One region of the Solibacillus sp. FSL W7-1464 genome, then DNA from elsewhere that is predicted to be linked to it. Evidence: predicted binding sites of a transcription regulator. Region 1 holds the regulator's gene; each other region holds the start of a gene.
What was found. Region 1 encodes CtsR, which represses protease genes until heat stress. Its sites were predicted from a motif close to ATGGTCAATAAAGGTCAAACA; they were not measured.
Positions count from the first base shown of each region.

Region 2: the regulator CtsR is predicted to act here: its motif matches at 1,400-1,420, upstream of clpP (ATP-dependent Clp endopeptidase proteolytic subunit ClpP).
Region 3: the regulator CtsR is predicted to act here: its motif matches at 1,489-1,509, upstream of MKZ25_RS03670 (ATP-dependent Clp protease ATP-binding subunit).

Region 1 is NZ_JBBORC010000001.1:3,822,444-3,825,726, reverse strand. Features, by position in the region: gene MKZ25_RS19145 (globin-coupled sensor protein) at 1-622, opposite strand, end outside; gene MKZ25_RS19140 (acyltransferase) at 769-999, shown strand; gene MKZ25_RS19135 (DUF4870 domain-containing protein) at 1,121-1,426, shown strand; gene MKZ25_RS19130 (CtsR family transcriptional regulator) at 1,629-2,093, shown strand; gene MKZ25_RS19125 (UvrB/UvrC motif-containing protein) at 2,106-2,648, shown strand; gene MKZ25_RS19120 (protein arginine kinase) at 2,645-3,283, shown strand, end outside.
Region 2 is NZ_JBBORC010000001.1:3,207,498-3,210,780, forward strand. Features, by position in the region: gene MKZ25_RS15980 (basic amino acid ABC transporter substrate-binding protein) at 1-509, opposite strand, end outside; tRNA gene MKZ25_RS15985 (tRNA-Arg) at 1,250-1,321, opposite strand; gene clpP (ATP-dependent Clp endopeptidase proteolytic subunit ClpP) at 1,509-2,099, shown strand; gene MKZ25_RS15995 (HPr family phosphocarrier protein) at 2,379-2,636, opposite strand; gene whiA (DNA-binding protein WhiA) at 2,790-3,283, opposite strand, start outside.
Region 3 is NZ_JBBORC010000001.1:784,701-787,983, reverse strand. Features, by position in the region: gene MKZ25_RS03670 (ATP-dependent Clp protease ATP-binding subunit) at 1-1,469, opposite strand, end outside; gene MKZ25_RS03665 (metal-sulfur cluster assembly factor) at 1,644-1,952, opposite strand; gene MKZ25_RS03660 (prolyl oligopeptidase family serine peptidase) at 2,014-2,778, opposite strand; gene MKZ25_RS03655 (Cof-type HAD-IIB family hydrolase) at 2,881-3,283, shown strand, end outside.

The DNA of each region.
Region 1 (3,283 bases):
CAGTGTGCTGAATTCGCTCTACAATTCTGGATTTCATTTCCGAACTTTCAGTACGAATGCGTTGTTCTTCTTTTTCGTATGCTTCAATTACAAGCTGCTGCTCGAAGTTAATGAGTTTTGAGAAAGCATTAATTGCTTTAGCCATTTCTTTATTCGACATTTCGAGTTCACTTATAAAGTCGATGAAAGTTGTCGTTAGCGACTGGAATGAAGCAATATACCACTTTGATTGCAGACCGATTTTTACATGCACTTGTGCAATTGTTTGACGATCTTCAATATAACGTGAATCGATATTGCAATTGAACATTGCTCCTATATGCTTTGTTAATGTGCCTTTAAGGCGCTCCATTCGAGCTGAGCTTCCTATAATGTCTACAAGCTCAGGACTTAAACTAATCGCACTGTAAAACTGTTCTACCATTACCGGAACAAGTTGTTGTGCAAAAGGTTCAAGCTGCTTAATTACTGCCAAATCCTCTTTCGTTAATTTTAGCAGTTGAAGTTGTTTATGTAAGGTAGGATAGTTCGAAACATCCAGATTTACTTGCTGTGCATAATTAGCTATATCAAAATAAGGCTTGTTTGAAACTTTTGTTGCTCTTGAAAACAGAATACCCATGTTCTTCCTCGTTTCATGTATTATTAAATAATACTATTTTACTGTTTATATCGGTTGAAATCATTAAATTTCTATAAAGATAAAAAATTTACAGTAATTTGTATTTAAGGTAATATAATAACTAATTTAAATGGGTGCAGTAAATAATGAAAGGCGTTGTAATAATGAAATTTCATAAAGGGCGTTTAAAATATGTTTTACCCTTGTCACTCGGGGTGGCGATCGCATCATATATTATGCTAGTAAACAATTACGCTGAAGTAGGCGACCGTGATCGGATTTTAATAGTAATTGGAGCAACCATCTTAACGGCTGTTATTTCATATTTCTTATTTCCTCAAGAAGGGGACAACCCGAAAGATAGAGGCCCATACTGACTAAATATAGATGTCACTTAGAAATCTCGAAATAAAAATTCGGGATTTTTGTTCTCTCTATGAAACTTTTATGAATATTATCCGTAAATAAGCTAATAAACTAAAGTGAGGTTGATAACAAATGGAATCAAAATGGTCAAAAATTATCATTCATGCCAGTGCATTCTTTGCGCCGTTCCTAGTACCGATTCTGTTTTTCTTAATAAGTTCTGAGGATGAAGTAAAGCGAACAGCAATCCAAGCATTGCTTTTCCAGATTGTATTCGGGATTTTAATAGCGATTGCAGGAGTTCTTTCTGTGGTGTTAATTGGTTTACCATTCCTGTTAGTATTTTTCGCTATTTTCTGGATTGCCCCGATCATCGGTATTGTAAAAGCATTATCAGATCAGCACTGGAATTATCCAATTGTCGGTCGCTGGGTATAATTTATCCTCAATTTGGCAAAATTCATAAAAGCGGTAAGGTTTGTTTAAATACACCTTATCGCTTTTTTTACATAAATAGGGATTTGTTGATGTAAAAATAGGGAAACCTAAAGCAAGAGTGATTAGTTGCATTTCAAAAAATAAATATTGTATATTTAAGTCAAAGATAGTCAAAGTCAGTTGATGAGAGGTGAGAGACAGCATGAGGAATATATCTGACATAATTGAAGGGTATTTGAAGGAAGTTATTGAATTAGAGGGACAGGGACATATTGAAATAAAGCGAAATGAATTGGCAAAGCAATTTGCCTGTGCCCCTTCCCAAATCAATTACGTTATCAATACGCGTTTCACGACCGAGCATGGCTATTATGTAGAGAGTAAGCGGGGTGGTGGCGGTTATATTCGGATTTTGCGTGTAACAATCCACTCGAAGAAAAATTTGCTTGACGAAATGGAAACACAAATAGGTAACGCCATTGCCCAAACTAATGCTGAGCGTATTATTTTCCGTTTATTGGATGAGGATATCATTACAGAACGTGAAGCAAGCATTATGAAGGCCGCTTTAGATCGTGTCACATTACAGGTAGCTTTGCCGTTGCGTGATCAGCTGAGAGCACGCATTATGCATGCAATGCTACAAACGATTTCTTTTGAAAAGTAGAGGTGGATTATTATGATATGTGAGCATTGTAAACAGCGTCACGCTAATGTAACCGTTACTCAAGTTCACAATGGTCAAAAAGTCGAGCGTCATTACTGTGAAGTATGTGCCACTCAATTTCATCCATTTCAATTTGATGTAAATGAAGAGCCTGCATCTCTTCAGCAGCTTATTTCAAATTGGTTCAATTTTGTACCTGTGAATGCCAAGAAAGAAAGCACGACAACGAATACAGCCAGCCCAAAATCCTGTCCCTCCTGCGGTTTTACGTACCGACAGTTTTTAAAACAGGGCAAATTCGGATGCGGTCAATGTTATGAAACATTCAGCGAGCAATTACCACAGCTGCTTGAACGTCTTCAGGCAGGTACTCAGCATGTGGGGTACATGGAAGAAGGACCTTCAAAGGAAAAAGTAGAACAGCAAATCCAGGAGCTCCGAACAACCCTGCAGCAAGCAATTGCGGAAGAGCGATTTGAAGATGCAGCTTCCATACGTGATGAAATTAGGGAATTGGAAAGTAAAATAAAACAGGAAGGTGAGGGGAACGCATGAACATCGAGCATTTTTTAACGAATGCCAGTCCCAGCTGGATGCAGCACGAAAGCGATTCAGATATCGTCATTAGCACACGCATTCGGCTTGCTCGTAATATTGCCAATACTCGATTTCCGATTAGTTTTACAGAACAGGAAGCACAACTGATCGAAGAAAAAATGATGCAGTCATTATTGTCTTCGTATGATAATCCGTATCAGTTTTCCTATTTCCAAATAAAAGATATGCCGGTTTTACAACGCCAAATTTTAGTGGAGAAGCATTTGATCAGCCCAAATTTGGCCCGAAGAAAAAAAATTGGATCATTTTTTTTAACAAAAGATGAATCCATTAGCATATTAGTAAATGAAGAGGATCATATTCGCATACAAAGTCTTACGCAAGGGATGAATCTAAAAGAGGCTTTTGATAAGGCTCGTAATATTGACCGCTACTTAAGTAAGTCAATTACGTATGCATATGAAGACCGCTATGGTTATTTGACAAGTTGCCCAACAAATGTCGGAACAGGGCTTCGAGCATCTGTCATGCTACATTTACCAGCACTCACAATGATGAAACAGATGAACCCGTTAATTCAGATGATGACAAGGTTAGGAATGGTTGTGAGGGGTATATATGGAGAAGGCAGT
Region 2 (3,283 bases), 610 kb from region 1:
AAAATCTTCGAGCTTGCAACACCTTGCAGTTCCTGTGCGGCGATATGTCCTGTCGTATTAATCTGTACCGCGATTTTTTTGTCTTTAATATCTTCTAATGATGCCACTGTCGAACCTTCTTTTGTCACGATCAATAAAGTCGCTTCATAGTAAGGATCTGTAAAGTCATATGATTCTTTACGCTCATCTGTAATTGTAATAGCCGCTGCACCCATATCCACTTCACCAGTTGTTACTTGGCTCATCATTGAATCCCAGCCTACATTCTTTACTTCTGTTTCAATCCCCATTTCTTCGCCGATCGCTGCTAAAATCTCTGAATCCAACCCGACAACATTACCTTTATCATCTAAGTATTCGAATGGTGCATATGTAGCTTCCGTACCTGCAACAATTTTCTTATATTCTTTATCACCTGTTGATGAAGATTCGTCCGCTCCACACGCTGTTAAAATCATAGAAGCTGCTGCTAAAGGTGCTGCCCATTTAAATAGTTTTCTAGTACTCATTATGAATATCCTCCTGGATGTAGTAGTTTTTTTATTAATAACATGTTCAATTATATTAATTCCACAATTAATATACAACATTTAATTTTTAAAAAATTGATTATTATTGCAGTATGATGAATTAATATAACAAAATTAACGGTATATTTGCATATAATTTAATATTTATTCACTTAATTGTTATTTCATTTTTGTATCCCCCTCTTAAAAAGGCGCCCATTCCATTACATATATTCCCTGTTTTTTATAATATATGTTAATTAACTAAAGAATTTTTACTAAAAAAAAAAGACTGCACAAGAGGAACTCCCTCTCATACAGCCTTGGAAATATTATTTAGTCAGAGAACGAATGAAGGATAAAAAGAACCGGTACAGTGATTCCTTCTATCCTACTAAAACTTCATTCTCTACTGCAAAAAAACCTCAGATGATTTTTTGCAATTGATATTGAAACGTATATTAAAACAGTAAAATGGTGCCCTCTAGAGGACATGATAATATAGTATACCTAGCTACTATTGTGAAAACACAACATTTAATAATGTACTAATTTTCATCATATATTACAAGTAGGAAATGTGCTTTTTTATAAACAAATTTAATTTTTTAATTGAAGAGCGTTTAAATTAGATTGGATTCGGAAACTTATAGTGTAGCGTCAAAAATAAACTGTAGAAAAATGGAAGAGAAAGATTATTTTAACTTCATGTTGACCAATAATAATCTTTAAAAAGAAAGCGCCCTCGGAGGGAATCGAACCCCCAGCCTCAGAACCGGAATCTGAAGTGTTATCCATTACACCACGAGGACATATAAATAAGTATATGAGCAACTTTTTTCATTATACAGATGGAACCCCTTATTTTCAACTGTAAAAATCAGAGTTTATATTTGACCATAACTGACTAATACGTGTATGATAGGTTTACAGCTGAAATATTTGTCAATTTCAGCAAAAGTTATCGAATATAAGCTTTAACAAAGGGAGGATTTTTCAATGAACTTAATTCCTACAGTTATTGAACAAACAAACCGCGGCGAACGTGCATATGACATTTATTCACGTTTACTTAAAGACCGCATCATTTTATTAGGTAGTGGGATTGACGATAATGTTGCGAACTCAATCGTAGCACAGCTATTATTTTTAGAAGCTGAAGATCCAGATAAAGATATCTACCTATACATTAACTCACCAGGCGGCTCTATCACTTCAGGTATGGCAATCTACGATACGATGAACTTCATCAAACCTGATGTATCAACTATCTGTATCGGTATGGCTGCTTCAATGGGTGCATTCCTGCTTTCTGCTGGTGCAAAAGGCAAGCGTGTTGCATTACCAAACGCAGAAGTGATGATCCACCAACCACTTGGCGGAGCACAAGGTCAGGCAACAGAAATCGAAATCGCTGCAAAACGTATTTTACACTTACGTGAAAAATTAAACCGCATCATGGCAGAAAACAGTGGCCAAGATTACGAAACGTTAGCACGCGACACAGATCGTGACAACTTCATGTCTGCACAGCAAGCATTAGAGTACGGTCTTATCGATAAAATTTATGAGCGTAACCAATTAAAATAATCGATCCATCCAAGCATACAAGATTCGTCTTGTATGCTTTTTTGTGTTCAAAAAATAAGCACAGCCGTTCATATACTGAACAGCTGTGCTTTTGTCTTGCAAATAAAATTCATTATCGCGTTATATTTATTGCTTAAATAATATGTTTGTCCACGTCCAGAATAAAGCACCAACTCCTTGCACCCTTTCGGTCCCTCATGCAAAAGTGGTGGAGCGTTTACTTTTGCATCGGGCCCTCCAATGGTTTGAGGAGTTGAACGGGCGCTTTATCCTTTTGCTTTAATCCGCTTTTTCAATTAGAAGTTGTAGTGCGTTGATTGCTTTTTCTTCGTCATGGCCGTCTGCCCATAATGTGACAACCGTGCCTTTTGCAACGGCAAGGCTCATAATGCCCATGATCGACTTTGCATTCACTTTTTTCGTATCTTTTTGTAAATAGACATCTGCTTTATAACGATTCGCCTCTTGGACGAACAAAGCTGCCTGTCTTGCTTGTAAGCCCGATTTTAATTTAACTTCTACTTGTTTTTCAATCATGTTGAAATACTCCCTTTCACAACCGTTCATCGCTTCTAAGTTCATCTTATCGAAATTATCCGAAAAGAACAACAATTGGAAACATCTTTTATGAAATCGTTACCAATTTTCTCTATTACACTACGGAATACTTACCCTTATGCTTAAGTGGCTTTAAATATTCTCTCCACGGCGAAGCGCATCCGCGATTTCATCGATTTTGCGCAAACGGTGATTGACGCCTGATTTGCTGACAACGCCAGTCGAAACCATTTCGCCAAGCTCTTTTAACGTCACATCCTGATATTCCACACGGAGACGTGCAATTTCCCGCAGTTTTTCCGGCAGCTGATCAAGGCCCATTGCATTATCGATATAGCGGATATTTTCCACTTGCCTCAATGCAGCGCCAATTGTTTTATTTAAGTTGGCTGTTTCACAGTTTACGATACGATTTACACTGTTGCGCATATCTCTTATAATCCGTACATCCTCAAACTTCAGCATTGCCTGCACGGCACCGACTAAATTCATAAAATCCGAAATTTTTTCGGCTTCTTTTAAATATGTGACAAAGCCTTTTTTACGTTCGATTGTTTTCGCATTTAGATCGTAGCGGTTCATCAGCTCTGCCAACGCTTCCCCGTGCTCCTTATATAAAGAATAAA
Region 3 (3,283 bases), 3.0 Mb from region 1:
ATATCAATACGGATGAAATGGTCTTCTGAATCAAATAATTGTGCAGCCAATGCTTTTGCCAATTCCGTTTTCCCTACACCTGTTGGACCGAGGAACAGGAAGCTTCCGATCGGCTTATTCGGATCCTTAATACCGGAACGCGCACGCCAGACTGCTTCCGTTACATATGTTACCGCATCGTCCTGACCGACTACCCGTTCATGCAGTGTATCTTTTAAACGGAGCAGTTTTTCGCGTTCACCTTCAACAAGCTTCGTTACCGGAATCCCTGTCCATCGTGAAATAATTTTAGCAATTTCATCTTCAGTTACTTCTTCACGCAGCATGCGGTTACCTTCCGACTGTTTCAACTGCTGCTCCAGCTCGGCAATTTCCTTTTCAAGCTGTGGTATTTTACTGTATTGAAGCTCACTTGCCCTTGCTAAATTACTGCCTGAAATAAATAAGTCATCGCGCTCGGCTTCCATTTTTTTCAGCTCATCTTTTTTATCACGAACAATTTGCAGGCCGTTTTTCTCGAGTTCCCACTGTTCTTTCATTGACTTGATTGATACTTCCAATGAATCAATTTCGTCTGTAATTATTTCAAGACGTTTTTTGCTTGCCTCATCTTTTTCTTTTTTCAGTGCCTGCTGTTCAATTTTCAGCTGAGTGAGGCGGCGCGTTAACTGATCCAGTTCCTGTGGCATTGAATCGATTTCAATGCGGATCATGGCACATGCCTCATCGACCAGATCAATCGCCTTATCCGGTAAAAATCGGTCTGTAATATAGCGGTTCGCCAACTGTGCCGCTGCAATAATTGCGCGGTCATGAATGCGGACACCACGGTGATGTTCCTCAAAACGATCTTTTATTCCGCGTAAAATGGAGACCGTATCTTCAATAGAAGGTTCTCGTACCATTACTTGCTGGAAGCGGCGTTCCAATGCAGGATCTTTTTCAATATACATGCGGTATTCATCCAATGTTGTTGCACCGATACAATGCAGTTCACCACGCGCAAGCATTGGCTTCAGCATATTTCCAGCGTCCATTGCCCCGTCCGTTTTCCCTGCACCGACAATTGTATGGATCTCATCGATGAATAAAATAATGCGCCCCTCTGACTCTTTCACCTGTTTTAATACTGATTTCAGCCGCTCTTCAAACTGTCCGCGATAGGATGCTCCTGCGATTAGTGCACTCATGTCCAGTTCATAAAGCTCCGCATCTTTTAATCCTTCCGGTACATCCCGTCTTACGATACGCTGTGCCAGCCCTTCGACAATCGCTGTTTTACCAACACCCGGTTCACCAATGAGCACCGGATTGTTTTTGGTTTTACGTGACAGAATACGAATGACGTTCCGAATTTCTTCATCTCGTCCAATAACCGGATCCATCTTACCGTTTTTTACTTGTTCGATTAAGTTACGTCCAAATTGTTCTAATGGCGGACGATTATCTTGTGTTTGGTTAAATTGCATAGAGTACACCCTTTCAATTAGTTTGACCTTTATTGATTAATTTTATTATAAGTCAAAGTTGGTCAAACAACAAATAATTACGCCCCGTTTCCTCCCCAAAAAGTACCTAAAAAAAAACGATCACTTTGCCTATACGCAAAATGACCGAATCTTAATTCATTTATTTACTTATTATTAACGAATACCTAATGCCATTTTTGCATAGCGGGACATATTGTCTTTAGACCATGCCGGTTGCCATACGATATCCACTTTTACTTCTTTTACTTCCGGTAATTCGCTAAGTGCCGTTGTAACTTGGTCAACGATAACCGGAGCAAGCGGACAACCCATTGATGTTAGTGTCATTGTAACGATTGCTAAGCCCTCGTCTGTTAAATCCACTTCATATACTAAACCTAAGTTGACGATATCAATGCCTAACTCAGGGTCGATTACGTTCTCCAATGCACCTAACATACTTTCTTTCATATCGTGATCAATTGCCATTTTAAATTTCCCCTTTCGCCATGGTGTTATTGTTAATCATAGCAGAACGTATGCTTTATGCCAAACAATGCGCCATAAATTGCGTGACTTGCAAAATCCCGTTTCTCGATACGGCATGCCCTGCTTTTCGTTCTGCCAGATAAGTAATATGTTTTGCTTTTTTTTCTTTTTCCAGTTGTTCAACATAATCTCGGCTCATATGATAAGGAACGACCGTATCGCGCTCCCCATGCCAGAAAATAATTGGTTTGTTTGCCCATAATTCCTCATGCTGCTCCATATCGAATTTTTGCAGCATTTGAAGCAAGCCTGTCTGCTGTTCATCAGACAGCGGAAATGATATACCTTTTTGCTTTAAATCCTCTACTTGATGGAGAGCCAGTTTTGTATAACTTGTCGTTCCCATGCAAATACCTGCCGTTTCAATCCATGGGTAGATCGCTAAACAGCCAGATGTGACGATTCCGCCCATTGAAGTTCCGGCAATCCCAACTTTAGTGCCCGCCAAGTTTTTCAGCTTCAATTCTTCATAAATAGTATGTACTTCTTCCACTGACTTCAATACAATTTTCCAGAAGTTGAAGTTCATCTGGTCTTCCGTCAATTGATTCGATCGTTCACCATGCATTAATGCATCCGGTAGTATAACGCGTACACCTTGCTGCACAAACTGATAAGCATAATGCAGATTATGTTCCTTTGCGCTTAAAAAACCATGAAGAAAAATAACGACCGGTGTTTTCTCATCCATCGTTTCATCATATACATGCAGTAATGGAATGGACTTCCATTGTTCTTTATCTACTATCAAATTTCTCACCTCTTTGTTTACATTAGCAAAAATTGGTCTATGTTTCAAAATTTTGACGAATGCTATTTTTGCACGTTACAATTATACCCAGGCTAAAGGAGGCTTACTCTCATGAATGAACATTTAATAGTATTAGATTTAGACGGCACTTTATTGACGGACGAGAAAAAGATTTCTGCGCTGACAAAGGAAACTTTGTTGAAAGCAAAAGAAGCCGGTCATCAGGTGATGATTGCGACAGGACGTCCGTACCGTGCGAGTCAGCTTTATTATCAGGAGCTGAGTTTAACAACTCCGATTGTCAATTTCAACGGAGCCCTCATCCACCATCCTAAAAATCCGATGTGGAAAACGATTCATACAACAGTCGATTTAAGTGTAGTCCATGATGTTGTAGAATCTGTTCATAAATATGAATACGACAACTTAATCGCCGAAGTAATGGATGATGTATATCTCCATCGTGAAGATGAAGGCGTGCTTCAGTTGCTGCATATGGGCAACCCCAATATTT